3 regions of the Neorhizobium sp. BT27B genome follow, and region 2 is predicted to be linked to each of the others. Evidence: riboswitches for the same ligand, from Rfam matches in the RefSeq annotation. Region 2 holds a riboswitch; each other region holds the start of a gene.
The links. A riboswitch is a leader RNA that binds a small molecule or an ion and turns the genes downstream of it on or off. The one in region 2 is predicted to bind cobalamin.
Positions count from the first base shown of each region.

Region 1: it holds a riboswitch for cobalamin, as region 2 does, so the genes downstream of both, AAIH70_RS12910 (DUF1852 domain-containing protein) here and AAIH70_RS20380 (DUF1636 family protein) in region 2, are expected to answer to the same signal.
Region 3: it holds a riboswitch for cobalamin, as region 2 does, so the genes downstream of both, AAIH70_RS12050 (ABC transporter substrate-binding protein) here and AAIH70_RS20380 (DUF1636 family protein) in region 2, are expected to answer to the same signal.

Region 1 covers NZ_JBCIYT010000004.1:240,586-250,763, reverse strand. The annotation lists gene AAIH70_RS12940 (carbohydrate ABC transporter permease) at 1-606, opposite strand, end outside; gene AAIH70_RS12935 (heparinase II/III domain-containing protein) at 843-2,618, shown strand; gene AAIH70_RS12930 (carbohydrate-binding protein) at 2,629-3,411, shown strand; gene AAIH70_RS12925 (FadR/GntR family transcriptional regulator) at 3,448-4,179, opposite strand; gene AAIH70_RS12920 (acyltransferase) at 4,416-6,071, shown strand; gene AAIH70_RS12915 (methionine synthase) at 6,370-7,398, opposite strand; gene AAIH70_RS12910 (DUF1852 domain-containing protein) at 7,424-8,401, opposite strand; cobalamin riboswitch at 8,505-8,717, opposite strand; gene AAIH70_RS12905 (hypothetical protein) at 9,043-9,405, opposite strand; gene AAIH70_RS12900 (HlyD family type I secretion periplasmic adaptor subunit) at 9,579-10,178, opposite strand, start outside.
Region 2 covers NZ_JBCIYT010000007.1:292,807-302,984, reverse strand. The annotation lists gene AAIH70_RS20400 (precorrin-8X methylmutase) at 1-177, opposite strand, end outside; gene cobG (precorrin-3B synthase) at 174-1,736, opposite strand; gene cobN (cobaltochelatase subunit CobN) at 1,733-5,107, opposite strand; gene cobW (cobalamin biosynthesis protein CobW) at 5,107-6,144, opposite strand; gene AAIH70_RS20380 (DUF1636 family protein) at 6,166-6,585, opposite strand; cobalamin riboswitch at 6,689-6,895, opposite strand; gene cobO (cob(I)yrinic acid a,c-diamide adenosyltransferase) at 7,009-7,623, shown strand; gene AAIH70_RS20370 (cobyric acid synthase) at 7,630-9,087, shown strand; gene cbiB (adenosylcobinamide-phosphate synthase CbiB) at 9,071-10,048, opposite strand; gene cobD (threonine-phosphate decarboxylase CobD) at 10,047-10,178, shown strand, end outside.
Region 3 covers NZ_JBCIYT010000004.1:52,721-62,898, forward strand. The annotation lists gene AAIH70_RS12030 (hypothetical protein) at 1-2,617, shown strand, start outside; gene AAIH70_RS12035 (pseudoazurin) at 2,711-3,163, opposite strand; gene AAIH70_RS12040 (ABC transporter ATP-binding protein) at 3,160-3,960, opposite strand; gene AAIH70_RS12045 (FecCD family ABC transporter permease) at 3,957-4,985, opposite strand; gene AAIH70_RS12050 (ABC transporter substrate-binding protein) at 4,997-6,025, opposite strand; cobalamin riboswitch at 6,190-6,420, opposite strand; gene AAIH70_RS12055 (GntR family transcriptional regulator) at 6,506-7,396, opposite strand; gene AAIH70_RS12060 (mannitol dehydrogenase family protein) at 7,627-8,745, shown strand; gene AAIH70_RS12065 (zinc-binding alcohol dehydrogenase family protein) at 8,742-9,752, shown strand; gene AAIH70_RS12070 (UxaA family hydrolase) at 9,766-10,178, shown strand, end outside.

The sequences.
Region 1 (10,178 bases), on a different contig from region 2:
GGCCAGGTAGATGACCATGAAATAACCCATGCTTTTCCACACGCCGAACAGGATGACGGTGACCATCGCCCAATGGCGGTCGGCGGCCCAGCCGGGCATGTTTTTCGGGTCGAGGCCAAGAGTGTAGAGGATCATGTTCACCGGCCCCATTTCGGGGTTGAAGATCATGTTCCAGACAACGGCTACGGCCACCAGCGAGGCGACATAGGGAAAGAACATCGCGGTACGGAAAAAGTCGCGGCCTAGGATTTTGTGGTTGAGCAGAATGGCAAGGCCGAGCGCGCAGGCAAGCGTCACCGGCACCGAGACGACCGTATAGATGATCGTGTTCCAGAAGGCGTCCTTGAACGCCTTGTCCTCGAACAGCCGCCAGAAATTGTCGAGCCCGGCGAAAGACATGGCATTGCTGCCATCCCAGTGCATGAAGGCCAAAACGAAGGCGAACAGGATCGGGCCGAGCGTGAAAACGGCAAAGCCCAGAAAATTGGGAGCAATGAAGGAATAGGCCACCAGCGCGTCCTGCACCCTGCGGCGACGTTTGGACACGGTTTTCCGTCGTCTCGCCGGAACCGGTGTGTCGCCGGCGGCAATGGTAGAATGGGCCATGAAACTCCTCCGAAGAATTCGCCACAGACATGCGTTTCAAAGCGCTTATCCGCGGATGCACGTCAGCCAGATTGCTCTGTTGTCCGTACCTCCTCCCACATTCGACATAGCATATCCACGACATTGGTCAAACAACTTATCAACCCATCATATGAATTAGCTGGAACTGCAAAAATACATATGATAGGGCGGATCAAATCACGGTGATCGTGGCTCATGTCGACAGGGAGGAAAACATGTTTGGCGAGGTCGCAGCGCGGCTGCCGGCGGTTTTGGCGGACTTTCTTCCCGGTCGCCCCATCGATGACCGTGAAACCTGGAACAGCTTCCCTGAAAACCTCAGGGCGCTGGTTCTGGCCGATGCCGAGGCGGCGCTTGGTCGCAACTGGCCGGTGATCACGGCCGGCGATTACCGCCAGTTTTCGCAAGACGGCAATCGCGCCGATTTCGAAGCGCTGTATTTTTCCCGCCGCCGTATGTTGAACGATCTGGTTCTCGGCGAACTGCTGCAGAACGAGGGCCGGTTTTTATCCGCGATCATCGATGGCATCTGGCTGATCTGCGAGGAAAGCGGCTGGCAGCTTCCCGCCCATAATGCCTACCAGCGCGGCGGCATCCGTTATCCGCTGCCGGATGTGGACCGCCCGGTCATCGACCTGTTCGCCGCCGAAACCGCAGCACTTCTCTCCACCATTGTCGCGATGATGGGCAGCCGCCTTGACGCGGTGATCGTCAGCCGCATCGAGCGCGAGGTGCGCAAGCGCATTCTCGAACCCTATCTCACCACCCATTTCTGGTGGATGGGTAATGGCGATGAACGCATGAACAACTGGACGGCCTGGATCACCCAGAATGTCCTCCTCTCCACCTTCAGCCTCAGGACCGATCAGGGCTTACGCGCCCATGTGGCGGAAAAGGCGCTCGGCAGCCTCGATGCCTTCATCAAGGATTATGCGGATGACGGTGCCTGCGAGGAGGGTGTCGTGTATTACCGGCATGCGGCGCTCTGCATGTTCGGCGCCATGTCCATTCTCGATACCGTTGCCCCCGGCGTCATGGGGCCGCTCTGGTCCGCCTCAAAAATCCGCAACATGGCGGAATACATCGTCAACATGCATGTGGCCGGGCATTTCTATTTCAATTTCGCCGATTCCGCGGCCGTCATCGATCCTTGCACAGCCCGTGAATATCTGTTCGGCAAGGCGGTCGGCTCGCAAAAACTCAGCGATTTTGCCGCCCGCGATCGCGCCACAAGCGAGAGGCCGCATCTGCCGGAGGAATGGAACCTCTGGTACCGCGTGCAGGAACTGTTGACGCCTGTCGCCCAACCGGAAGGCGCTTTCCTGCCGACAGATGCCTCCTATCCCGGCATCGGCCTTCACATCGCCCGCGACGAAAATTTCGCGCTGGCGGTGAAGGGTGGCAATAATGGCGAAAGCCACAATCACAACGATGTCGGCAGCGTCACGCTCTACAAAAACGGCCAGCCTTTCCTGATCGATGTCGGCGTCGAGACCTATACGGCGAAGACCTTTTCCGCGGATCGTTACCAGATCTGGACCATGCAATCGGCTTTTCACAACCTGCCGACATTTGGCGAGGTGATGCAGTCCGATGGCGCCGCCTTTGCCGCGCGCGACATGCAGGCAAAATTTTCGCCGGAGAAGGCCGAGATATCGCTCGATATCGCGCCGGCCTATCCGCCCGAGGCCAAGCTGCGCAGCTATCGCCGAACGGTCACGCTCAACCGCGGCCATGGCGTCGAGACCACCGATATCCACGAGGGCGACCTGCCGGCCACCCTGTCGCTGATGCTGCGGGAAAAGCCGGTGGTTGAAGGCGGCATCATCCATGTCGGCGACCTTGGTCTCATCGAGGTCGAAGGTGGCCGCGACATTCAGGTCGAAACGATCGAGATCAATGACGCAAGGCTGAAAATCTCATGGCCTGCAAAACTTTACCGGCTGCGCGTCCCGTTCGCGGACACGCGCCTGACATTGCGGATCGTCTGAGGAGGACGGGATGGAACTGACACTGAAAGTGATCGATGGCGCCGGTGCCGTGAAGGCGCAAGCGTCGAATGGCGATGAAGTTTTTCTGGTTTTCATGGATGAATATCAGGCGGGCGATCAGGTCGTGGTCGAAGCCTCCGAACCCGGCCATATCGTGCTGTCGCTGGATGATGCGATGCCTCCGACGCTCGTTTATCTGGCGGCTGAAAACTATGCGCTGGCCGTTCCCTTCGAGATCAAGCGCGCGCCCTACTCGCCTCGGTCCTTCACCGGCGAGCGTCATCGCCTGCATGTGCGAAAAGCTCGCCCGGAAGAGAGCGCTCAACGCCGCAATCTGGCGCTCAATCCATGGGATGACCACGCCAACACGACACTGTTTCCGCACGCGCATGCCAATGTCGAAACCCGCGGTGAATCGCAGTTCTTTGCCCGCAACGCGATTGATGGCGAAAAGGCCAATGACGATCATGGCCACTGGCCCTATACGAGCTGGGGCATCAACAAGGACCGGGAAGCAGCGCTGACGATCGAGTTCGGCCGCCCGGTCAGGATCGATGAAATCGTGCTTTATCTGCGCGCCGATTTCCCGCACGACGCCTGGTGGGAAAAGGCGAGCGTTACGCTCTCCACTGGCGAGACCCATACATTTTCGCTGATCAAGACCGGCGCGGCGCAAGCCTTTCCGATCAAGGAGCAGACGGTGGAATGGGTGCGGCTGCACAGTCTCATCAAGGCGGATGATCCCTCGCCCTATCCGGCATTGACGCAGATCGAGGTCTGGGGTCGGGATTGATCGAGCTGACGGCAGCGGCAATGCTCGCTGCCGAAATCAGTTCGAACCTGCCCGCGAATTCCGTAGCAGATCGCGATACCGGATCTGGCTGCCGCGCAGATGGTCGCGCATGGCGTTGCGGGCGGCTTCCTCGTCGCGATCTGAAATCGCCATGACGATCGCCTCATGCTCCTGATGGATCAGGCGGCGATAGGCAGTCTGTTCGGCGGGTTCTGGGTCCGGCACCGGGCGCGATTGCGGAATGACGGCGCCGCCGTGAAACTCCAGATGCTGGCGGAACAGTGGATTGTTGGTGGCGTCGGCGATCGCGAAATGCAGGGCCAGATCGGCCTCGCGGATCGATTCATTGCGCTCGATACAGCGCAGCACCTGCCGGTGACATTCGAAAATCGCCTCTTCCTGAGCCGGAGAACGGCGCGCGGCGGCAAGGGCTGCCGCCTCGATTTCCAGCGGAGCGCGCACTTCCAGCACTTCCAGATCGGAGGAAACCCGCGCCTTGTCGATCCTTCGGTTATTTGCCAGAGCGGACGCCGGTTCCAGCACAAAAATGCCCGCACCCTGGCGCACTTCCACCAGCCCGTCGGATTTCATCGCCGCCACCGCCTCGCGGATCACCGTGCGGCTCACCTTGTGGGCTTCGGTCAGCTCCGCTTCGCTTGGCAGCTTGTCTCCGGGGGCATACTGGCCGCTGGAAATCGCCAACCGGAGGCTCTCGCCCACCTGAAACACCAGAGACCCGGCTGTCTTGCTTCGATCCTTGGTTTGCACCACCACGCCCAATTCCTTGTCAAAGACTTGCGGCGATGTTTTTGCTCGCCCGATCCGTTTCATCGCGATACTTGTATGATAAGTTAATGCAAACATCAATCTTCGCACGGATTGATGTTTGCCATGTTCACCGGTTAAGCATCGGAAATATGGTGGAGAAGCCGGTTGTCCGGACAGGAATGGCCGCAAAAATGTCAATTCGTATGATGACAATAAGCGGCGGGAGGAGAACAAGAATGATGGATTGCGACGTCAAACGCGATATCGACACGGCGAGAGAAGACCGGCTGCAATTCATGACCTGGGAGCGGCAGCCCGGTGATATGGACAGCGACGGCCAGAAAAAACGAAGAGCCGATTTGGCGAAAAGTGCCGGTGCGCGGATCGCGGACACGGCCTATATCGCCGGTGATGCACGCATATTCACCTCCCGGCTGGTGGTCGGGGAACACTCATGGATCGCAGGCCATGCTCTGGTGCGGGGCGATGTCGAGTTTGGCAAGAACTGCTCGGTCAACGCCTATGCCTGCCTGTCGGGAAAAATCCGCTGCGGTGATGGCGTGCGCATTGCCTCGCTGGTCTCCATCGTCGGCTTCAACCATGGTTTTGATGATCCCGATACGCCGATCAACGACCAGCCGCATGTCACACTCGGCATCACCATTGGCGATGATGTCTGGATCGGTGCCAATGCCGTCATTCTCGATGGCGTGACGATCGGGCGAGGGGCGGTCATCGCCGCCGGTGCCGTCGTGACAAAAGATATCCCCGAACTCGGCATCGCCGCCGGTGTGCCGGCCAAGGTGGTGCGCCGCCGCGGTGAAAGCGCTTTATCCACCAAATCCCGGCGCTCGGAAGTCGAGGCGGCGTTGAAACGGATCGGCGACATTGCCGGCAGCGAATGGCGCGACGTGCTTGCCCACTACTGCACACCAGCGGGGTACATGTCGGCCGGTGCCGATGGCGTGGTGCACGCCGCCCTCCGGCACGAATGCGACGCAATCGAAATCGCCGCCGGTTTCGGCCACGCGCCGCAGGGCGAAGAGGCGCAGGATCTGGTGGCAAGGCTGCAGGCCCTGCAGGATCCCGAAACCGGTTTCATTCCCGATCCCTATAATCCGCCCGACCGCACGAAAAATATCCGCGAGGATTCCGCCTCGCTCTACCATGTGCTTTCGGTCGGTTATGCGCTGGAAATTCTGGGTTCCCGCCCGCGTCTGCCAATTTCGGATGTCGAGCTGGAACCGGCCGCGCTCTGCGACTGGCTGGAAGCCCTGCCGTGGTCGACGCGTGCCTGGTGGAGTGGTGATCGTGTCGATTCCATCGCAACGGCGCTCTATTTCAATGCGCGGTATTTTAAGACCGGCAGGGGCAAGGAAGTGCTGTTCGGCTGGCTGGCAACGCATGTCGATCGTGCCACCGGCCTCTGGGGAAAACCAACAGAGGCGCAGGGCCTGCTGCAACCGGTCAACGGCTTTTATCGCCTCACCCGTGGCGCTTATGCGCAGTTCGGCGTGCCGGTGCCGCTGCCGGAAGCGGCCATCAATTCGGTCATTACCAACTACCGCAATCACGACGGTTTTTCCGGCGAGAGCTACAATGCCTGCAATCTGCTCGACACCATCCATCCCTTGTGGCTGTGCCTGAAACAGACGGATTTTTCGCGCGCGCAGGCGGAAACGATTGCCGAAAACGTCATTCTGCGTGGCGCCGAGAGATGGCAGACGGGCAGGGGCTTTGCGTTTGCAGACCGCCAGAACCCCGGCCTTCAGGGCACGGAAATGTGGCTGTCGACCCTGCATCTGGCGGCCGATCTTCTGGGGGTGGAAGAAAAATTTGCCTTCACGCCGAAGGGTGTGCATCGCACCCGCGCGGTCGGCATGGGGTTATGAAGGGCTTCGAAAAGGTGGGTTCTTAAAGGGCAATGACGCCGTGCGAGCACCGGGCATGGTGTGATTGAAACGTGGCTCGGAAAACCCACGATGTGCATGGATTGATCACTGCTCGAGCAGGCTACAGTCTCTGGGCAGCACATCATTGGCAGGAATGCGGCAAAGGCGGACATCCTTCGAAGTCTTCAGGATGATCCGCGCTATGACCGCAGAGTCATTCTTAGGTCATCCAGCGTGTATCACGGTGGGTGCGGTGGCGACGGGCAGCCGCCATCCGCTGGTTCAGACAATCGGAAAACTAGCCAGCGAGCTCTCTCCGGACGATCTCAGCTCCTGCACTCAAGGCATTCAGCTTGCCTCTTGCCACACGACGGGACAGAGGGGCCATGCCGCAATTGGTGCAGGGGCAAAGGTTTTCTGCGTCGACAAACTTGAGCGCCTTGCGCAGCGTTGCAGCGACCTCCTCCGGGGTTTCGATGGTATCGCTTGCCACATCGATGGCTCCGACCATCACTTTTTTCCCTCGTACAAGCTCCAGAAGATCCATCGGAACATGAGAATTGTGGCATTCGAGGGAGATCATGCCGATGCTGGATTTCTGCAGTTTGGGGAGAGTTTCCTCATACTGCCGCCATTCTGACCCAAGCGTCTTTTTCCAATCCGTATTGGCCTTAATGCCGTAACCGTAGCAGATATGGACGGCGGTCTCGCACTTCAGCCCTTCGATTGCCCTTTCCAGAGTGGCGACACCCCAGTCATTCACCTCGTCAAAGAAAACGTTGAAAGCAGGTTCGTCGAACTGGATGATATCGACGCCGGCCGCCTCCAGTTCCCTTGCTTCCTCGTTGAGTATCCCGGCAAATTCCCAAGCGAGCTTTTCTCGGCTCTTATAGTGCCCGTCAAAGAGTGTATCGATCATCGTCATCGGACCCGGCAAAGCCCACTTGATCGGCTGTTTGGTCTGCTGACGCAAAAACCTGGCGTCTTCGACGAAAACCGGCTTCTGGCGAGAGACAGTGCCGACAACTGTCGGGACACTCGCATCGTAGCGATCGCGAATTCTGACGGTTTCGCGTTTTGCAAAATCGACCCCTTCGAGGTGCTCGATGAACGTCGTGACGAAATGTTGGCGTGTTTGCTCGCCATCACTGACGATGTCGATGCCGGCCTGTTGCTGATCGTCCAGCGAAAGGCGCAAGGCGTCTCTTTTGCCCTCCAGCAATTCCTCATCCGCCAGTTTCCAGGGCGACCACAGTTTTTCGGGCTGCGCAAGCCAAGAGGGTTTCGGCAGGCTGCCGGCGGTCGATGTGGGGAGAAGTTTCTTCACAATGGGGACCTCTTCTAAGTGTTGATCAGGCGGCGCAGTGAGCAAACAGTTGCTCAAGGGCAGCGCGGTATGGCTTGATGAAGTGTTCTTCGGTGAACTTGGCCTGATCCACCGCCAAGCGACTTCGTTCGTCGCGGTCGTAGGCGATCCGGGTCAGCGAATAGTCCTGGTGTTTCAGATTGGGCTGGTAAAATGTCCCGGCCGCTGCATTCGCATTGTAGATTTCAGGGCGATAAATCCTCTGAAACGTTTCCATCGTGCTGATGATGCCGATCAGTTCGATATTGGAATAATCGCCCAGCAAGTCGCCAACAAAATAGAAAGCCAGCGGCGCGACGCTGCCCGCAGGCATGAAGTGGCGAACCTGCAATCCCATTTTCCCGAAATACTGGTCGGTGGACGAGAATTCATGCTGCCGGTACTCGACGCCCATGACGGGGTGATGATTTTCGGTCCGGTGATAGGTCTTGCTGGTCGAGGCGCTGATGCAAATGACCGGCGGCTTGCGAAACTGCGACCGGTAGGCATCTGACTGCAGAAAGGACTTGAACAGCTTCCCATGCAGGTCGCCGAAGTCGGCCGGAATACTGAAGGCAGGCAGGCTCCTGTTATACTCCGGCAGCACCACGCTGAAGTCGTAGTCGCGCACGTAGGAGGAGAAGTTATTCCCCACAATGCCTTCGATACGTTCCCCGGTTTTGTGATCTACGATCGTCGTCTTCAGTATCTCGATGAGAGGAAATTTCTCGCCATCAACATCCAGGTTCATTTCGACCGAAATGATCTCCAACTCGACCGAATAACGGTCAGATTTGGGATTATCCCAGTGTGCGAGGGCATTGAAGCGGCTATCGATCATCGCCAAGACATTGCGCAGGTTTTCCTGCCGCTTTTCGCCTCTGGCCAGATTGGCAAAATTGGTGGTGATGCGCGTATGTGCCGAAGGACGATAATCCTCGTCGAAGGGTAGGCTTGTGATCGTGAAACTGCAGGTCTGAGACATGTTGTGCCCCTATAAAGTTGGGGGCATGGGTCTGCGGACGCATAGCAAGATCGGCCGCGACGATGCAGCCTTTGCTACGGCACACTGGGACACCCCGCCCGTGGACGTTATTTCGCCAAAGGCAGGTCTCCTGGCTCACGGTTCATCACTTCCGTCCGTCTTCCCGGGGTAAACCAGTGACATATTGGACTTCAGCTCGCCGCTTACAGTTGCGGGGGCAGCGTCGGCTTTTCCGCATGACACGGAGCACCGACTTCCCTCTTAGCCCAGGCACGTTGCAGGCAACGACCGGGGAACCTTAGGCATGGTGACCATATTGCAAGTTAAGTCGCCGGTCAACATCATATAACGATATCTTTATATCGTTAAGTCTCTGCTGCAGTTGTAGGTGCGGGCCAAATGATTGCATTCGGCATCAACAGAGGATTCTCGCAGGCGCAGGCTTGGGCCGCGGCAACCAAATATAGATGGCTGACTATCGGCGCAATTCCGACGGGCGCAGGTGAGCATGCGTGATGACCGCAATGGGGCGACCGCAGCCCTGGCATTCTCGCGTCTTCTCTCGTCCCCGAGACATCCAACCCCCAAAACGCAAACAGGCGGCCGAAGCCGCCTGTCCAAAATCTCGAGCCGAAACCGGATCAGCCGGCGGCCGGAACCAGCAGTTCTTCGCAATAGCTGGAACCCTTGGAGCCGGGGCGATCGGCAACGATACGGATGTCTCGGATGTTGTAATCCGAAGAAACCGTCAGCGTCGCCGCGCAGCTGACGCTGGCGCTCTTGCCATTTTCCATCTTGATGCGCTTGTAGCCGCCACGCCAGTTGTAGACGGTGGAGGAACCGCTTGCGACGTCGCTGTATTGCGGGCCATAGGCGGCAAAAAATTTGCCGGCCGACTGGCCGACCCAGCGTGCCGAAATCGGGTCCGACTTCAGGGGAGAAGCGGTGGTGCATGCGGAAAGCGCGACTGCGACGACAGCCAGCGCGGCAAGACGGGTGTTCATGGTTCTGGTGGCCCTTGTTGAAAAACCGGGCAGCCGTCCCGCCACCCTGGAAATGCAATATTTCGCAAGCGGCCTAGCAGATTTCCGTCATGTTTCGCGAGAGGCTTTCCCGCATCTGCGAAAAAACTTTAGCAATCGCACTTTTATGTCACGCTTTTGCTGCGGCAAACGCCTCAGTTCTCGCGCATGGCCCGTGCCACCTGGTCGGTCAGCGGTTTGACCAGATAGGAAAGCGCCGATCGTTCGCCCGATTGCACAAAGGTTTCCACCGGCATGCCGGCCACCAGCGTCAGGTCGCCCAGCTTGTTGCGCTCATCCTGAGGAATGGTGATGCGCGCCGAATACCAGCTTTCACCGGTCTGCTGGTTGTGGTTGAGGTCGGCCGACACCGTTTCGACAATGCCGTCGATCTCCGGCGTGGTGCGCTGGCTGAAGGCGGAAAACCGCAGGCCCGCTTTCTGGCCGGCGCGGACCTGATCGATATCGGCCGGCCGGATCTTTGTGTCGATCACCAGCTTGTCGTCGGTCGGCACGATCTGCATCACCGTTTCGCCGGGTGAAATCACCCCGCCGATCGTGTGCACAGCCAGTTCATGCACGATGCCGGCCTGTGGCGCGATGATGTCGATGCGCTTCAGCTGGTCTTCGGCGGCAATGCGCTGTTCAGCCAGTTCCGCCAGCTTGTTGTCGATGTCGCGCATCTCGGTCAGCACTTCGGCAAGGCGGTCCTGATCCAGTTGCAGGATCTGCAGTTCGGTTTCGGAAATGCGGGT
Region 2 (10,178 bases):
GTCGGGGGAGAAATGAAAATGTTGGGCGGCTTCCACCTGTCCGCAGGCATGGATCATGCGGATGGCGATCCCGGCCTCGTCCTCGGAAAATCGCGACAGGTCGCTTTCTTCGCGAATGATGGCGAATGATTTTTCGTAAATGGCGTCGCCTTCGCGAATGTAGTCGTATTGGGTCATGACAGTCCTTGCGAAAGCACCTTTTCCAGCCGGGCAGGGCCCAGCCGGCAAAGACAGTCGCGTGTGGTTTCGCCGGCACCTCTTTCGAGGCGGACAAGATGGGCCAGAGCGCCGAGCGTCTTGCCTTCCTCGCCGTGGCGGATGAGTTTGAGCGGCATATCGCTTGTTTTGCCCTCGAAGATCAATGCCGTGCTGTCATTCATTCCGACAAGGCTGACCAGCGCTTTTGCCGGGTGCGCGCAGCCCTTGGTGCAGCCGGAAAGATGCAGGGTGAAGGAGCCGTCCAGAAGGTTGGCCACATCCCGTGCGGCAAGCGTGCCAAGCGCATGGGTTTTGATGGACGCCGAGGCGCAGGCCGGTGAACCGGGACAGGCAGCAATTTTTGCCCGCGGGTCGTTCTGCGATAGGATCAGGTCTTTCGAGAATTCGATCATGCTGCGGCAGGCATCTTGCGTGCCGAAGAAGACGAGGGAGTGGTCGATGGCTGGGCGGATTTTTGCGATGCCCGCCGTTTCCGCCTGTCGGCCGAGGTTTATCAGTGTTTCGGCAGGGCATTGGCCGAAGGGAATGCCGATGCGGGCGGCGAACTGATCGGGGAGCGGGATGTCGGTGATTCGGCCAGATGCTAATGTCTTCTCCCCATCGGGGAGAAGGTGGTCCGAAGGACCGGATGAGGGGGATATCGCCACATGCAGGTGCTGCCGGGTCGCCCCCTCATCGCCTCGCTGGCGCTCCGGCACTTCTCCCCGCGGGGGAGAAGTGACTTGCGGCTGATGCCTGGCTTCACAGGAAACGGCAGCATTCATGAGCTGGAAAAGCCCAAGCGCCACTGCCGTCTGCTCCATAACAACGTCATCATCCGCGATCACGACATCGCCAAGCCACTCCCGCACCTCGGCAGAATCCAGCGCCCGCCCACGCACTGGCACGTCCATCGCGGCAATCCTTGCCAGAATCAGCGTCACACAGGTCGTCGCATCCGCATCGGCCACCACGCCGACGGATCTGCCAGTGCCGGCCGTGCCACCCAAAAGAATACGCCAGAAAATCTCGGTTCCGCGCCGCACCGCCAGCAGCCGGATATCGGCGAGAAGCGCATGCAGCGGCAATTGCCCGCCGCCATCCACCACCACCACAAATTTTGCTGCCAGACGTCGCGACAGGCCGTATTCGCTGATGAATGCGCGAATGGCGGAAGCCAGCGGTTCCGGGCTGGTGATCTCCTGCGGATCATGGCCGGCCAGCGCACCGGTCTCGACTGCCACACCATCCCGCAATGGCAGGTTCATCAGGCGCACGTCCGTTTCCAGCGCCCGCGCACTTGGAGCACTCAAACCGCGAAGCTGAATATTGCCGCGGGCGGAAATGTCGATCAGGCCGTTACCGTGCCGTATCGCCAGTTCGCCGATGCGGATGAGGTCGGCCGGGCGAATGGGGCCATCGAGGCCGATACGGGCCAGAAGCCCGTCGCCGGTCATCATCGGCGTCGCCAGCGCCGGGCAGGCGCCGCGCACCATCGGCGGGATTGCGGTGTTCGGGATGGGGAGAGGCGCCGTCATACCAGCACCCTTGCGTCGTCACGGTCGGCTTCCGACAGCAACAGTTCCAGTTCGCCATCGATGGAATTGCGGCGTGGATGCCAGAGGCCACGGCGACGGGCCGACAGAAGACGTTCTGCGATGGCCTTTGCCGCCTGCCGGTTCTGGTCGAGAATGAAGTTTCGCACATCGTCATCCGCCACATAGGCCTGATAGACGGCTTCGATCAGCGAGCCGGGAATGGCTTGCGTCGTTTCGGCAAAACCCACCAGCCGGTCCACGGTTTCGGCAAATTCGGACGCACCGCGCGGGCCATGTCGCATCTGGCCGGCGATGAAGCGCGGATTGGTGGCGCGGGCACGCACCACGCGGGTGATCGCCTCGACGATGGAACGGGCGCGCGGCCGGTCGGGATCGGTGGTGTCGAGCGCAATCACATCCGCCTTGCCGCCAAGGGCTGCCACGGCTGCGGAAAACCCGCCGATAAAGGCGACGTCGGAGGAACCGTCCAGCAGGTCGCGACCGGGGTCGTCGCCGGTATGCACCAGCAGGTCAGCGGCGCGGACACGCTCGGTAAACTGGCCGCGGGCTTCCACGCCTTCGCCCTCGGCGCCACCAAAGGCGTGGCTGGTCGCGTCGAGATAGAGTTTGCCCAGTTCTGCGCGCTCGCGCCATTCGCCATCGGCCAGCCGTTCCTCGATGCCGGCGCCATAGGTGCCGGGGGCGGACCCGAAAATGCGCTGCGGGGCGACGCCTTCGGCATGTGCCGCCTCGTTCAGCGGATTGTCGCCCGGCGCTTCTTCCCGGACTGCGATGGCGCGGGTGGCGGCATCGAGCAGCGCGATGAGAGGCGCAAACATGTCGCGAAAAAGGCCGGAAATGCGAAAGCTCACATCGACGCGGGGTCGCCCAAGGCTTGCCGGGGCTAAAATCTCGATGCCGGTGATGCGTCCGGTCGCGGGGTCCTGAACGGGTTTCGCCCCCATCAGCGCCAGCCCCTGCGCCACTTCCTCGCCGCCGCTGCGCAAGGTGGCACTGCCCCAGAGATCGATCACAAGGCTCTTTGGCCAGTCGCCATGATCCTGCAGGTAACGCCGCAACACCTCGTCGGCGGCACGTTTGCCGAGTTCGAAGGCTGTCGGTGTCGGCATGGTGCGCGGGTCGGAAGCGTAGAGGTTGCGGCCGGTCGGCAGCACATCGCGGCGGCCGCGTGCCGGTGCGCCGGAAGGACCGGCGGTGATATGGCGGCCATCGAGTGCATCCAGAAACGCTTTTCGCTCACTTTCCGCGCTTTGCCGGCGCATCGGGTCCGGCGTGTCGGTGGTGATGTCGGTGTCGCGACCAAACACGTGCTGGCCATCCTTGATGGCAAAATCCTTCAGGTCGCACAAAAATGCGTCGATCCGCGTCAGCGCCGTATCGGCGTCTTCGCCTGCCGCAACGCCGGCATCGGTCGCCAGACCGGTCTCATGCGCCATCTCGACGATCAGTTTGGCCAGCCTGTCGCGGCGGCGGCGATCCAGCCCATCAGCCTGCGCATATTCATCGACCAGCAGTTCCAGCTTTTTCTGTGCGTCGGAAAGCCCCGCTTCCGTCAAGGGCGGCGGCAGGTGGCCGATGGTGACGGCGGCAATGCGCCTCTTGGCAACAGCCGCTTCGCCGGGATTGGACACGATGAACGGATAGATCACCGGCAGCGAGCCGAGCACGATTTCCGGAAAACAGGTTTGGGACAAGGCCACGGTCTTGCCCGGCAGCCATTCCAGCGTGCCATGCGCGCCGACATGCACCACCGCATGCGCGTCGAGCGTCTGGCGCATCCATGCGCCGAAAGCGATCAGTCCGTGGCGCGGCGGGCGTTCGGGATCGTGGTAATCGGTGCGGCGATCCACCTCGCGGCCGCGATCGGGTGCGAGTGCGACGGTGACATTACCGAAACGGGCGGCGCGGAAGGCGAAAACATTTTCCCGCAGTGCTTCGTCGTCATCCGGCGCACCCCATGTCGCCGTCACGGCATCGCGGGCTTCCCTTGGAAGCGTGTCGAAAAAGTCCTGATACTCTTCCCGCGAACAGGCTTCACCGGTGCCATCAAGCTGCTGCAGCAGGCTTTTGGCATCCGCCGGAATATTTTCGACGTCATAACCGGCATGCCGCAGCTGGCTCAGCATTTCCAGCACGCTTTGCGGCACGTCCAGTCCGACGGCATAACCGGTGCGTCCCGGCGCGCCGGGATAATCCGGCAGAAGGATGACGATGCGGCGATTTTTTCGCTCCGCCTTCTGTAGCCGCAAAAGGCCGGCTATCCGTCCCGCCACCTGCGCCACCCGGTCCGGCTCTGGCCGGTTGATCAGCCCGGCAAATCCCAGTTCGTCCGCGTTGCGCGCATCCTTGAACGACACCGCACCGGCGAGAATGCGTCCATCCAGTTCCGGCAGAACCACATGCATGGCGAGATCCGCCGGTCCCAGCCCGCGCCGGTTTTCAAGCCAGGCGTCGCGACGGGTGGTGGCAACGATCACCTGCAGAACCGGCACGCCGATGCGGTCGAACAGTGTTTTGCCCTCGTCATCCGCGCCACTGGCAAAGGCGGTGGCAGTGATGATCGCCGAGGGTTTTATCGCTGCCATCGCCGTTTCGACGAAAGTGAGCGATGCCCTGTCTTTCAAGCCGGCGACAAAAACCGGCACCGCCCGAATGTTCTTATTCCCCAAGGCATCGAACAAGGCATCGATCGGCGCGACGTCACTGGCCAGCAGCATGGATCGATAAAACAGGATCGGCACGATGGCCGCACCCGGCATCGCGGCCAGAAGCGTATCCGCAGTTTCGCAAACGCCACGGCCGGGATGATAGAACCCGGCTTTTGGCACGCTTACCGCATCGGCCGCCTCCGCCGCCTTGCCCTGAACAAGCCCGACCATTCGCGTGGCCAGAAACACCATGTTTTCCGGACCGCCCTCGCGAAAATAGGAGAGCAGCCGGTCGAGTTCGGCGGCCGAAACTGTCGAGCCCGCGGCCAGCCGCGCGTCGCGCTCGCTGCATTCTCCGGGCAGCATGATGAGCGTCACGCCGCGCGCGCGCGTCATGCGGGCCAGTTCGTCGGCGCCATAAGGCCAGCGGTCATGGCCGCCGAGGATACGCACGAGAATGAGCTTGGCGTGACGCGCCACCTTGTCGATCCACAGATCGACCGACATCGGGTGGCGCAGTTCGGAAATATTGGCGAGCCTGAGCGACGGCATGCTTTCGCCGCCCTTGGCCCATGCGGAGGCAATGCCGTTCAGATCGCTGTCGGTAAAGGACAGCACCACCACGTCGCCCGGCGTCTGGTCGAGGTCGACCGGTTCGATCAGGTCGTCAAGAGACGAGGACGTGGTGGCGAGGATATGCATCAGGCCGCCAGGATCTTTTCGATCTTGGCCGCATCGATGCCCTTTTCGCCGATGACGACGAGACGCGAACGGCGCTCTTCATTGGCTGCCCAGGGGCGGTCAAAGTAGTGGTTGACGCGCGGGCCGACGGCCTGCACGAGAAGACGCATCGGCTTGCCGGCCACTTCCACATAACCCTTGATGCGCAGCACCTTTTCCGCCGCCGTCACATCGGCGATGCGCTGGCTGAGTTCAGCCGGATCGGTGATCGCCGGCATATCCAGAACAAAGCTGTCGAAATCGTCGTGTTCGTGGTCCAGCTCGTCGTCGTGATGGGTCTTGCGGTTCTCGATATCGTCTTCGACGGCCAGGCCCAGACCGATGAATACGGCCGGATCGACCACGCCATTGGAGGCCGGCACGATGCGCACGGCGCGCGGCAGATGTTCGGTCACATGCGCGGTGGCGATCGCCAGACCCTTTTCATCGAGAAGATCGGCCTTGGTCAGGATCACGAGATCGGCGCAGGCGATCTGGTCTTCAAACACTTCCTCGACCGGGTTGTCATGGTCCAGACTATCGTCCTCGGCGCGCTGGGCGGCCAGCGCTTCCATGTCGTCGGCGACGCGGCCTTCGGCCAGTGCCAGACCATCGACCACAGCGACAACGCCATCGACGGTGACGCGGCTTTTCACGCTCGGCCACTGAAATGCCTGGATCAGCGGCTTGGGGAGGGCGAGGCCGGACGTCTCGATCAGGATATGGTCGACCTTCGGCTCAAGCGCAAGAATCCTGTCGATTGCCGGCACAAAGTCGTCGGCCACGGTGCAGCAGATGCAGCCATTGGCCAGCTCGACGATATTGTCGTCCGGGCAGTTTTCGATGCCGCAGCTTTTCAGGATTTCGCCGTCGATGCCGACATCGCCGAACTCGTTGACAATAACGGCAAGGCGCTTGCCTTCGAGGTTCTGCAGCGTGTGGCGCAGAAGCGTGGTCTTGCCGGCGCCGAGAAAGCCGGTGACGACGGTGCAGGGAATACGGGCGAGATTGGCGGTCATGAGCTTTTCCTGAATGTCGGTCTATGCGTTGAAATCGAAGGGCGGAATACGGGCGATCATGTTGCGCTTGAGACAGTCCGGCCGGCCCTTCCAGGGCATCAGGCCGTCGGCCGAGGTGGCGATCAGTTCGGCGCCGGTGATCAGGTCGGCGGCGTTTTCGAGGTCGAGATGGCCGAATACATAGGTCCAGCCGTCCTGCCGTGCGATCACGGCGCTTGGGCCGCGCTTGCAGTTGGAAAGGCAGCTGACGCTTTTGATAGTGACGTTCGGCACCTGTTCAGCCGCTGCTTCCACGGTTGCGTTGAGCAGATGCGTGCCCTGACTAGGTTCCTCGGTCGAGCCTTCGCTGGCGCGGCAGCTGGCGCACACAAAAATCGTTACCGCCGGCGTTTTTGCAGCGGGGTCAGTTTTCTGGTCGTCGTCGGGCTGGAAGAAATCCAAGCATCTACCCCGTCTAATTCAAAACATGCGGGGTGCGGGCGCGATGACTGGATGCCGGTCGCGCCTGAAAAAAACATCCTTGCCGGAGCACCCCGCCCGGCTGGAATTTCTGTCTCTGACGGCAGGTCTCCTGGCTTGCGGATCGTCGCCCTATCGCCGCCTTCCCGAAATCGCTTTCAGTGGCGTGGTGCGGGGCTAACCGCCTACAGTTGCGGGGGCAGCCGTGGTTTGAAGCCTGAAGACCGGCCGTACCACGTTCCCTCTTAGCTTTCCCCGTTGCCGGGAAAAGACCGTCACCCTTTCCCTAGGCGTCGGTACACGCAGTGTCAATGCAAACGCCCTTGTAGACGGCATGGATTGCCGCGCGAAACGAATCCCCTATAGTCCGCGCTTCCCGAAACGAGCCGTCGCCGAGGAGCCGAAATGAAAGAGATCGACCAGCAGGAAGCCGAGCGCCACCAGCGCAAGATGGCCAATCGCAAGGCGGTGCAGGATGCCGAAGTGGCGGAAAAGACTTTGGAAAAAGGTCTGCTGATAGTCAATACCGGCCCCGGCAAGGGCAAGTCGACGGCGGCCTTTGGTCTGGCGCTGCGCATGCTCGGCAATGGCCGACGCGTCGGTGTCGTGCAGTTCATCAAGGGCGCATGGGAAACCGGCGAACGGCCGGCGCTGGAACTGTTTGGCGATCGCGTCGAATGGCACACGATGGGCGAGGGATTTACCTGGGAAACGCAGGACCTGAAGCGCGATGTCGCGGCCGCCGAACGCGCCTGGGCCAAGGCTGAGGAACTGATGGCCGATCCGTCCATCGGGCTTCTTCTGCTCGATGAACTCAACATCGCGCTGCGTTACGATTATCTCGACCTCGATGTCGTCATCGCCTCGCTGAAGGCACGCCGCGAGGACCTGCATGTCGTCATCACCGGCCGTAATGCCAAGCCTGCCTTGATCGAGGCGGCCGATACGGTGACCGAAATGTCGCTGGTCAAACATCACTTCAAGGCGGGCGTAAAAGCCCAGTCCGGCATCGAGTTTTAAAAAATCATGACCGCACGCGCGCTGATGTTTCAGGGAACCGGCTCGGATGTCGGCAAGTCGCTGCTTGTCGCAGGCCTTGCGCGTGCGCTGACCAATCGTGGCCTCAAAGTGCAGCCGTTCAAGCCGCAGAACATGTCCAACAACGCGGCGGTGACGGCGGATGGCGGCGAGATCGGCCGCGCGCAGGCCCTGCAGGCGCGGGCGGCAAAGGTGCCGCTGTCGGTGCATATGAACCCGGTTCTGCTGAAACCGCAGAGCGAGGTCGGGGCGCAGGTCGTGGTGCAGGGCCGCGTGCAGGGCAATGCGAAAGCATCCGAATATCAGGGCATGAAGGCGGCGTTGATGCCGCGTGTCATGGAAAGCTTTGAACTTCTGAAATCACAGGCCGATATCGTTCTGGTCGAAGGCGCCGGCAGCGCCTCGGAAGTCAATCTGCGCCGCAACGACATTGCCAATATGGGCTTTGCTCGCGCTGCCGATGTGCCGGTCATCCTGATCGGCGATATCGACCGCGGCGGCGTCATTGCCAGCATTGCCGGCACCAAACTGGTGCTGGATGCGGAAGACGCGGCGATGATCCAAGGCTTTATCGTCAACCGGTTTCGCGGTGATCCCACCCTGTTTGCCGATGGTATGGCGATGATCGAAGCGCATACCGGCTGGCAACAGATTGGCCTGTTGCCTTTCTTCAGTGAAGCCCGCCGCCTGCCGGCCGAAGATGCTCTGGCGCTCGATGCTGCCGCTATCGACAAGACGGGCGCCAAAATCCGCATCGCCGTGCCGGTCCTGCCGCATATTTCCAATTTCGACGATCTCGATCCGCTCGATGCCGAAGCGGATGTCGATGTCATCCGGGTGCGCCCCGGCGAAGTTTTGCCGGCCGATGCCGATCTTGTGCTTCTGCCAGGCTCGAAGGCGACCATATCGGATCTCGAAACCTTCAAGGCGGCTGGCTTCGATATCGATCTTGCTGCCCATGTGCGACGTGGCGGCTATGTGCTTGGCCTGTGCGGCGGTTACCAGATGCTGGGCCGCACGGTGCGGGATCCCGATGGCATGGAAGGCGTTTCCGCTACGGTGGAGGGCCTTGGCCTGCTGGATGTGGACACCACGCTTTCCAGCGAAAAACGCCTTGAGGCTGTCACCGGCATCAGCGCTGACGGCATTTCATTTGCCGGCTATGAAATGCATATCGGCCAGACGACCGGATCTGATTGCGAACGACCCTTTGCACGGATTGCCGGTGCTGCCGATGGTGCGACCGCGAAAAATGGCCGGGTCTTCGGCACTTATGTCCACGGCCTGTTTGCCGATGACCGCCAGCGTTCGGCATGGTTGCAACGTCTTGGTGGTAAGGCGTCGACCATCGATTACGAAGCCGGAGTGGATGAGGTTCTGGACCGGCTGGCGCAGCATATGGAAAAACATCTCGATATCGAGGCGTTGCTCAGGCTCGCGAAATAGCCAGGCCGGCAAGAGCCAGCAGGCCGAAAAAGGCGATCATCAAGATATCGGCGAAACGCGCCAGTTTCAGCGCTTTACGAATATCGGTCGGCATTGCTTCGCGGCGTCCGCCGGCCCCCATGAAATGGTCGGGTACCAGAGTGCCGCCGTAAACGCGGGGGCCTGCCAGTGCCAGCCCCAAAGCGCCGGCCATCGCCGCTTCCGGCCAGCCGGCATTCGGCGAGCGGTGTTTTCCTGCATCACGCCATACGGTTTTCCATGCATCCTTCGCGGACGCGCCGGGCACGAAAAACGCGGCGAGAACGAAAAGAAGCGCCGTCAGGCGCGAGGCCGGAAGGTTGATCAGGTCGTCGAAACGAGCTGCTGCCCAGCCGAAGGCCTCGTAACGTTCGCTGCGGTGGCCGATCATGCTGTCGGCGGTATTGGTGGCCTTGTAGGCGGCACCGCCCGCCAGTCCGCCGATCCCGAGCCACAAGGCAGGTGCGGTAATGCCATCGGAAAAGTTTTCCGCAAGGCTCTCGATGGCGGCGCGACAGACGGCAGGTTCGTCCAGCTGGTCCGGGTCGCGGCCGACGATCATCGACACGGCTTTTCTGCCGGCCACCAATCCGTCTGCATCCAGCGCGTCGGCGACCGCCAGAACGTGGTCTTCGAGGCTTTTTTGGGCCGTCAGGCTGGATGCTATTACCGCAAGAACGGCAAAATCGACAAGCGAGCCGCCCAGCAGCCAGCCTAGGCCCGCGGTCACCACAATCACGCTGCCGAGAATGCAGATCAGCGCCACTACGCCCATCATCTTGCGCCGCGCAAAACTCTGCTCCGGCCGGTTCAGCCTTTTGTCCAGCCCGCCGATCATGTTGCCGATCCAGATGACAGGATGGCCGATCGTCCGCACCAGCCATTGCGGATAACCGCAGAGCCGTTCAATAAGCAGGGAGAAAAAGGCGAGCGTAAAAAACATGCGGCGAAATATTGAACCCCTGGCAGATATAAAAATCGATCACGGCGGCAATCTGGCCGGGGCGGACGCCCGCTTCCCGCGTGCGCCAAAACCCTGGATCGATCTGTCCACCGGTATCAATCCGCATGCC
Region 3 (10,178 bases), on a different contig from region 2:
GACCGGCCAGGTTGCAGCTCTGGGTACCAACCAGATCAAGGCTCTGACTGCGGCACAGGCTGAAAAGCTGTCTGCAGAACAGATCGGCGCGCTCTCCGCCACACAGGTCGGCGCTCTGAGCAACGAACAGCTCGCCAAGATTGATGTCACCAAGATCAGTGCCAAGGCCATTACCGGCCTGACCGCCGGTCAGCTGACGGGAATGACCGACACAGAGACAAAGAAGTTCGAACCAACACAGATCGGCCTGCTTAACGCAAAGCAGCTGGGCGGGTTCGCCAGCGGCGACCTGACCGAAGCACAGATTTCTGCCGTCAGCGCAAAGGCGATTTCCGGCCTCGGCACCGACGTTCTGGCGGCCATCGACAAGACCAAGGTTGCAACCGTTCTGTCGACCGCCCAGGTCGCCGCGCTTGGTGCAAACCAGGTCAAGGCCCTGACAGCCGACCAGATTGACGAACTCTCCGCTGACCAGGTTGGCGTTCTGGGTTCGACCCAGGTTGCCGCCATGACCACCGCGCAGATCGAAAAGCTTGACGTTGCCAAGCTGTCGGCAAAGGCCGTCTCCGGCCTGACCTCGACGCAGATCGGCGCGATGAGCGACACGCAGACCAAGAGCCTCGTTGACGCGCAGCTTGGTGCCCTGACAGCCAAGCAGGTTGCCGGCTTCGTAACGGGTGATCTGGACGCTGCAAACATTGCCAAGATCAGCACCAAGGCTGTCTCCGGCCTGACCGCAGAATTTATTGCCGGTATCGCCGCTGCCAGCATCCCGACCGCCCTGACGGACGGTCAGGTCGCAGCTCTGGGTGCAAACCAGATCAAGGCCCTGACAGACGCGCAGGCAGAAAAGCTCACCACAGGTCAGATCGGCGCGCTCTCTGCCACACAGCTCGGCGCATTCAGCGAAGCCGCGCTCGCCAAGATCGACGTTACCGCACTTTCCGCAAAGGCTGTCGCAGGCCTCAGCAAGGCGCAGGTCGGCGCACTGTCCGACGATCAGGTCGAAGACCTGACCGCAGGCCAGATCGCCTCCTTGTCCGCAGACCAGCTGTCCGGCTTCACAGGTGCCGACATCGGAAAGTTTGCCGATGACGAGATCACCGCGATCAGCGCCAAGGCGATTTCCGGCCTGTCGCTCGAAGCGGTCGCCGCTCTCGACGATGGTCAGATTGCAGCACTCCAGCCGGCTCAGATCACCGCAATGAGTGCCAAGCAGATCGGTAGCCTCACTGCTGACCAGTTCAGCAAGCTTGGCGACACCCAGATTGCCGCAATCGATGCCAAGGCGATTTCCAGCATCCTCCCTGCTGCGATCACCGCGCTGACCGACACCCAGCTGGGCGCCCTCAAGCCGGCCCAGATCACCGCATTGAGCAACGCACAGATCGATGGCCTGTCGGACACACAGATCGGCAAGCTTACCGAAACACAGCTGGGCGCCCTGTCCTCCACCCAGGTGGCCGGCCTGAGCGATGCTCAGCTCGCCAAGGTCGATCTGACCAAGCTCTCGACCAAGGCCATTCCCGGCCTGACGGCGGAGCAGTTCGGCAATATGGGTGCAACCCAGCTCGCCACGCTCACCGATACGCTGATGGGTTCCTTGACCAGCAAGCAGATCGGCGCCTTTGCAGACGGTGACCTGACTGAAGCCCAGATCTCCAAGATCAGCGCCAAGGAAATCACCGGCCTGTCCACCGACATCATCTCCAAGATCGCTGCCGACGACATTGATGATGCCTTCACGGCCGCTCAGGTCTCGGCGCTGAGCACAAACCAGATCAAGAGCCTGACAGACGCGCAGATCGAAAAACTGAGCGACACACAGCTTGCGGCACTGACCTCCACGCAGGTGGCGGTACTTTCCGACGAGCAGGTTGCCAAGCTTTCCGTCCAGAAGCTGAGCACCAAGGCCACGGCTGGCTTGACGACGGCACAGATCTCCGCGCTGTCCGAAACGCAGACAAAGGCCATCACCACCGCGCAGATCGCCACGCTGACGGCAAAACAGCTCGGTGGCTTCCAGACCGCTGCGGAGCTGACTGACGACCAGATCGGCGCGATCAGCACCAAGGCAATTTCCGGCCTTTCCGATACGGTCGTCGGCGGTTTGGGCACCACTCAGATTGCAAAGCTTTCGGCTGGTCAGGTTGCCGCACTCAGCACCAACCAGGTCAAGAGCCTCAGCACTGCCTCCATCAAGGCCTTGGACGACACTCAGCTTGGCGCCCTCACGGCCAACCAGGTTGGCGCATTGAGCAACGACCAGATCAAGGAGCTCGACACCGGCGATATCGCCAAGCTCAGCAACAAGGCCGTGGTTGGCCTGACCGCCGACCAGATTGCCAACATGACGCTGACCCAGGTGGCAGAGCTGACGACCGGTCAGATCGGCGTATTGTCCACCGCCCAGATTGCCGGACTGGCAACCGATGCCATCAAGCAGTTCACGGCAGACGAAATCGCCGCGATCAACACGAAGGCTATTGGCGGTCTGTCCGTGGAGGACATCGCAAGCCTCGGCAAGACACGCCTTGGTGAGCTTACGGAAAAGCAGCTTGCGGCAATGGACAACAAGCAGGTCGAAGCCGTCATCGCTGCCTACCAGGTAGCCTGATCCGAGATGAAGACAAGATCGGCCGCATACAGGCGGCCGGTCATTGCAGACAGAGAAAGGGCGGCCCTTTGCGAGGTGCCGCCCTTTTGCATTTCACTGAGCAGGCGTTTTTTCCGCCTGCGAAAACAATCCATCCATGCGCGGCTTGGCGCGGGCCGGTAGCGAGATCAACTTGTAGCTTTCCGGAAGCTTTGCCTCCCCCACCTTGATCAGCATGACCATGCCCATGCCCAGATGCGGTGAGCATTTGATCCCGTAAAAGCCGGGCTTGTCGAAACCGGTCTCGAACTGGTCGTTGATACGGCTTTTGAAACCTTCCGCACCTTCCGGGATCATGCCATCGATCGTCGCGGCATTGTGGCTCTTGTGGGTGGGAACGAACACGACCCGATCACCGGGCTTGATTTCCAGATAATCCGGCTCGAATACCATCGGGCCTTTTTCGCCCCGGTTCAGCATCTTGACTTCGAAAGTCTCGGCCATCGCATTGCCGGAGAAAACCGCCAGTGCCAGCGAGGCGAGGATGGGTCTGAGAACTTTCATCATGTAAAATCGTCCTTCGTGGGAGAAATTCGTCTTCTGCCGCCGGCGCGAAACCGCACATGGCAGATACCGTCTTCATCGGGGGAAACCGAGGCATCCACGCCGAAGACAGAACTGATGGTGGCGGCTGTCAGGACATCATGCGGCTTGCCGATCGCCGTCAGCCGACCATTGTCCATGATCGCGATCCGATCGCAGAACATGGCAGCGTGGTTGAGGTCATGCAGGGCCGCCACGACCGTCAGATCCTGTCGGCGCACGAGGTCGAGCAGATCGATCTGGTGGCCGATATCGAGATGGTTGGTTGGCTCGTCAAGCAGCAGCACACGCGGTTCCTGTGCGAGTGCGCGGCCGATATGAAGCCGCTGCCGTTCTCCGCCGGAAAGGTGATGCCACTGGCGATCGGCCTTGTCGGCCATATCGACATTGTCGAGCGCGGCATCGACGATCGTGTCATCCTCGACCGACCAACCGGACAGCGGCCCGAGATAGGGCGTGCGCCCCAGCTCAACCGCCTGACGGGCGGTGATGCGCTCCGCCGTTTCCGCCTGCTGTTCGACAAAGGCTAGCTTTTGGGCGACCTCCCGGCTGCCGATGGAGCGCATGGGCATATCACCCAGCATGACCTGACCGGACAGTGGTTTGCGAATGCCGGCCAACATCGACAGCAACGTGCTTTTTCCAGAACCATTGGGGCCGATGATCCCGAGAAATTCCCCTGACGCGACCTCGAAGGAGACATCGCGGACGATCTCCAGACGGCCGGCGGACCAGCAGAGATTTTGCGCGGACAGCTTCATGGCCGCGCCCTCTTCTGCCCGAGGATGAAGGCGAAGGCCGGCGCGCCGAACAATGCGGTGATGACACCGATCGGCAGAACCTGACCGGAAATGATGGTGCGCGACAGTATGTCGGCGACAATCATGAAAATAGCGCCGACCAGAGCCGTGACCGGCAACAGCCGACCATGCCGGACGCCGACGATCAGCCGAGCCGCATGCGGGATGACCAGACCGATAAAGCCGATCGAGCCGACCAGCGACACCATCGCTGCCGTCATCGCCGCCGCCGTACAGATCAGCACGACCTGCACCCGGCGCACCCGGATGCCGAGCGAGGCGGCGGCCTGATTGCCGAAGGCGAAGGCATCGAGCGCGCGGACATGCCAGAGGCAGATCAGCAGGCCAATGATGGTGACCGGCAGCGCCAGACCGACATCCGGCCAGCGCACGCCGGACAGGTTGCCGAGCAGCCAGAACATGATGCCGCGCGCCTGTTCCGCCGTCGCCGACTTGGTGACGACGAAGGAGGTGATTGCGTTGAACATCTGCGAGCCGGCGACACCGGCGAGAATGATGGCATTGCTGCCGCTGCCGGCGCGCACGGCCAGAAGGCTGACGAGCAGGAAGGCGGCGAGAGCGCCCGCAAGCGCGCCCATCGGCATGGTCAGCATGCCGGCCCCGAAACCGAGAAGGGCAACGGCGACAGCACCGGTGGAGGCACCGGCCGAAATACCGAGGATGTAGGGGTCTGCCAACGGATTGCGCAAAAGCGACTGCAGCACCGCACCGGCCAGCGCCAGCGACGCGCCGCAACAGGCGGCAACGACGGCGCGGCTGAGGCGATAGCTCCAGACGATGCCTTCATCGAGAGGCTCAAGCGGATAACCCGCACCGAGCATCCGATTGGCAACCGTTTTCACCACCACATCGAAGGGAATGGAGGTTTCGCCGATCGCCGCACCGGCAATCAGCGCCACCAGAAGAAGAACGAGCGCCGCAACTGCGGCGCCTGTCCCTCCAAGTTTTGCTGGAATGCGTTTCACTGCGATCGGCTTTATTTGGCCAGACCGGCAGAGGCGACCGCATCAGCCAGCACTTCCAGACCTTCGATCGTGCGAATGGTCGGGTTCATGGCCTGCGCATCCATTTCAACCACATGGCCTTGCTTGAAGGCCGGCATCAGGCTGGCAACCGGGTCTTCCCTCAGGAACGCGTGCTTGACGGCAACATCATCGGCCGGGAAACGACGGCGATCCATCTTGCCGGCAACGATGATGGTCGGGTTGGCCTTGGCGATGGTTTCCCAGCCGACGGTTGGCCATTCCTCATCGCTTTCGATGACATTCTTGATGCCGAGCGCCGACATGATGTAGCCCGGCGCGCCATGACGGCCGGCAACGTAAGGATCGATATCGAGTTCGGCGCTGGAGAACCAGAAGACAGCCGAAAGCTTGCCATCCGCCGACGCGATCTTTTTGCGCGCGGCGTCCTCACGTTTTTTCAGGTCGGCTACAACTTCCTCACCACGATCCTGAACATTGTAGATGACCGCCAGATCGCGGATTTCCTGATAGATCAGCTCCATCGAAAAGACGCCGGTGCGCACGCCATCGCCACCACCGGAATTGTCCTTGCCAACACAATCGGCCGGCGATGTGTAAACCGGCACGCCGAGTTCGGCGAACTGTGCCGGGGTACCAACCACACCTTCCGGGCCGATCTGCCACTGGAACTGGGTGGTAACTAGATCAGGTTTCTTGCCGATCACTGCTTCAAAGCTCGGATCATTATCGGCAAGGCGCTCGACCTTGGCATTGACCTCTTCAAAACCCTTCAGCACCGGGCTGACCCAGAGCGCAGTACCGACCACCTTGTCGGAGAGACCGAGCAGATAAAGAACTTCCGTGACACTCTGGCCAACCGAAACGGTTTTCGAGGGCGCCTGCTTGAATGTCAGCTCAAGGCCGCAATTCTTGATCGTCAATGGATATTGCGTTTCGGCAGCAGACACGGTGGTGGCCAATGACAATGAAGCGGCAGCCAAAAGGCCAGCGCTCAACGCCCGGCGCGTAAAATGAAACATGGTCTCTCCTTGAAGGGTGTGATCGATGGGAAGCGGCAAGGCGTGTCACAGCACCTGCCGGCAGACAGCCGACATCGACGGATGAGGGATAAAGACCATGGAGTGCGCATAAGCGCTCGGAAGCATCATAACGTGGTCCTCTTCCGGGCATCCCCGCCCGTAACGATAGCTCTGTCCTGACGGCAGGTCTCCTGGCTCACGAACATGACGTCCACCTGCCTTCCCATGCCGATCACGACACAGTGGCCAGATACCCTTCGGGCATCTCGAGGATGGACGGTGATCCGCTTACAGTTGCGGGGGCAGCCACGGCATTGGTCCGGTCAAGGTCCGCACCGTGTTCCCTATTAATCCCATTGCTTTTGGCGTTGGAAACCGTCGACGCTGACTTAGCTGGCAGATGCGCCCGCCGTCAATGCCAATAGTGTATGTTATGTAATATCATTACAGTCAAGTTGTATACTGAGGATTTCCATACCATCAGCCGGGATTGATGGAAGCCAGCATAGTTGAACGGGCCGTGTGCAGATGCAGGCGGCAGCTTTCGCGCGCCTGGGAAAGGTCCCCACTCCGCAATCCCTCGATATAGGCCAGATGCTCCCCCAGAGCCCGATGATTGCGGGCGCTCTCGTCCTTTTTGTTCCACTGGTAGTGATAGTGAAAAATCACCGACATCACGCCCTGGATATTGCCGAGAAACCGGTTGGGAACGACGCTGTCGACCAGCTTGTGAAACCGGTGATCGAGATCGGAAAACTCGCGATTGCGGCGCTCGAAATCGTCGAGCAGGGCGTGATGTTCATCCGCGAGCAGAGACAAATCGCCCCAGAGCGGATCATCCTTCGGCAGCGCCACAAATCGATCGACAGCCCGGAACTCGATCAATTCGCGCATATCGAACAGTTCCGCGACGAAATCGACGGTCAGGCCAAGCGTGCGCCAGCGGCCGTTGCTCTGTCGTTCCAACAGGCCGAAATGGCTGAATTTTCCGAGGCAATCGCGAATGGCCGATGTCGACACGCCGAACTGCCGGGCAAGATCAAGACCATTGATCGTATGGCCGGGGCTGCAATCGGGCCCGACCAGCCATGCCATGAACTTGCGCTCCACCATGTCGGCCAGCGGCTCCAGATCGGCATCGGCAATGTAGTCGTTACGCTTCGGCAGGCGCAACAGCTGCTTGGCACGCCCGTCTATGGTGATGATGCCGCGCATGGCGAGCGCCGCCAGCACCGCACGCACAGTCGTCCGACTGATGCCAAGTGTCGCAGCCATGGCCGGCTCCGATGGCAGCGCGGCCTCCACCTGTGTGGCGGCCAGCATGTCGAGGGCCTGATTATAGCTGCGTTTGAAGAGGGCGTTGGTTTTCATGACCGGAAAAGGGCGCCTTGAAATGACACTTGGCAGAAGCTGTTTTTTATAACTGCTCTTTTTATATAAAAAACAAATTGCCTGCAAGGCGATTGTCTTTTATCCCAAAAGAACAGTTTACTGCATGTTACGGGAGAGGAAGACATGCCACGCGAATTGCGATGCTGCGCGCTCGTCACGCCTCGACTGGTCATCATTTCAAAGAATTACCAAATCAGGGCGGAGCGTCCATGACGGGCATCATTTTACAATTCGGCACCAGCCGTTTTCTCCAGGCGCATGCGGATTTTTTCCTGCATGAGGCAAAACAGGCAGGACAGCATGTTCTGCCGGTGGTTATCGTGCAGACATCGGGCTCTGCCGAGCGCGCCGGGCGGCTGGCCGCTTTCACGGACCCTGCCGGTTTTCCGGTCATCATTCGCGGGCTGGAAGACGGACACGCTGTCGAACGCACCGTTGCGGTCAAAAGCGTCGAACGCGGCCTGTCCGTTGCCGGCAATTGGGCTGAGGTCGTCAATCTGTTCTGCGAACAGGCGGAATTCATCCTCTCCAATACCGGCGATTCCGGTTACGACATATCGGCGGAGGCAACAGGCACCGAACTGGACGTCCTGTCACCGCGCCCATCATTCCCCGGCAAACTCGCCCAGCTTCTGCACGCGCGCTTCGGCAGAACAGCAAAGCCGATCATCATTCTCCCTTGCGAACTGATCAACGGCAATGGCCCCGTGCTGAAGGGCATCATCCGCGATCTCGTGCAAAAGAGCGGCGCGGATGCCGCGTTCCTCGCATGGCTGGAAGAGAAGGTGGTTTTCGCGAATACGCTGGTGGACCGCATCGTCTCCGAGCCGATCGAACCGGTCGGCGCCGTCGCAGAACCATACGCATTGTGGGCGATCGAACGCAGCCCCGGCCTCAACCTGCCCTGCACGCATCCGTCGATCGTGCTGACCGACAAGCTCGAGCCCTTCGAACGCCTGAAACTGCACATTCTCAACCTTGGCCACACCACGCTCGCCGACATCTGGTTGAAGGAAGGTCGTCCGAAGGGCGAGACGGTGAAGGCAATCCTCGCCGACCCTGCCGTGCGTGCGCGGCTGGATGCGGTCTATCGCGACGAGGTCGTTCCCGGCTTTGCGGCGCGCGGCATGGGCGAGGAAGCCAAGGCCTATGTCGAAACGACGATGGGGCGCTTCCTCAACCCCTATCTCGAACACCGCATCGCCGACATTGCCGGCAATCATGAACTGAAGATCGAGCGACGGATAAAAGCCTTTCTCGACTGGGCCGGCACGCCTGCCCCGACACTCGAAGCCATCGTCCATACCACCGACAGGAAAACCGCATGAAGGCACTCGTCTGCGATGAACCCGGCCGCCTCTCGATCGTCTCGCGCCCGCAACCGGTGCGTGGCGACAACGAGATCAAGGTCCGCATTCGCCATGTCGGCATTTGCGGCACCGACTTTCACATCTTTGCCGGCAAACATCCTTTTCTCGAATATCCTCGGGTCATGGGCCATGAACTGTCGGGAACGGTTGAGGAGGCGCCGGCGAATAGCAGACTGAAGGCCGGCGATCCGGTCTATATCGTGCCCTATCTTTCCTGCGGTACCTGCAAGGCCTGCCGCAAGGGCCTGTCCAATGCCTGCTGCAACATTCAGGTTCTGGGCGTGCACAAGGATGGCGGCATGGCGGAATATCTCTGCGTGCCCGAGCAGAATGTCATCCCTACAGGCAATATTCCGCTCGAAGACGCGGCGATGATCGAGTTTCTGGCGATCGGCGCCCATGGCGTCAAACGCGGCATGATCACCTCGGAAGATCGCGTGCTGGTGACCGGTTCCGGCCCAATCGGTATGTCGGCCATCATCTTTGCCAAGGCACGCGGCGCGCATGTGACGGTGATGGATACGCGCGAGGACAGGCTGAAATTCGCCGTTGACCAGCTCGGGGCGGATGAAACAATCTTCGCCGACGAAAACGCCGAAGCAGAGGCCGAACGCCAGACCGGCGGCGAATGGTATGACGTGGTGATCGACGCCACCGGCAATGCCGTGCCGATGCAGCGCGGCTTCGGTTTTCTCGCCCATGGCGCTCGTTACGTTCTTCTGTCCGTCGTGCGTCAGGACATCACCTTTTCCGATCCGGAATTCCACAAGCGCGAGGCAACCCTGATTGCCAGCCGCAACGCCCAGCCGGACGATTTCGCCGAAGTGGTGCGGCAGATCGAGGCCGGCAAGGTGCCGACCCGCGCACTCAATACCCATCGCGGACGCCTTGAGGATGGCGCCACGCTTCTCGCCGAATGGTCGAAGCCGGAAGCCGGCGTGATCAAGGCGATTCTGGAGGTTTGACATGACTGTGAACATGACCACGAAAAAGACGCTGCGCCTCAACCCGCAGGACAATGTGGTGGTAGCGACCGCCGACCTGCCCACCGGGACGCCGATCGAAGGCGATGTCGTGGCTATCGCTCGTGTGCCGCGCAGCCACAAGGTGGCAACGCGCCCGATCGCCAAGGGTGAGCCGATCCGCAAATTCGGTCAGATCATCGGCTTTGCCTCGACGGACATCATGCCCGGCGCATGGGTGCACGAAAAGAACGTCACCATGGGCGAGGATTTCGAGCGCGATTATGCTTTCGCCGCCGAAGCCAAACCAAAGGAGACGTTGCTGCCCGGCGAAGCACCGGCATTCTTCAACGGTTTCCGCCGCGCCGACGGCCGCGCCGGCACGCGCAATTTTATCGGCATTCTGTCTTCCGTGAACTGTTCGGCCAC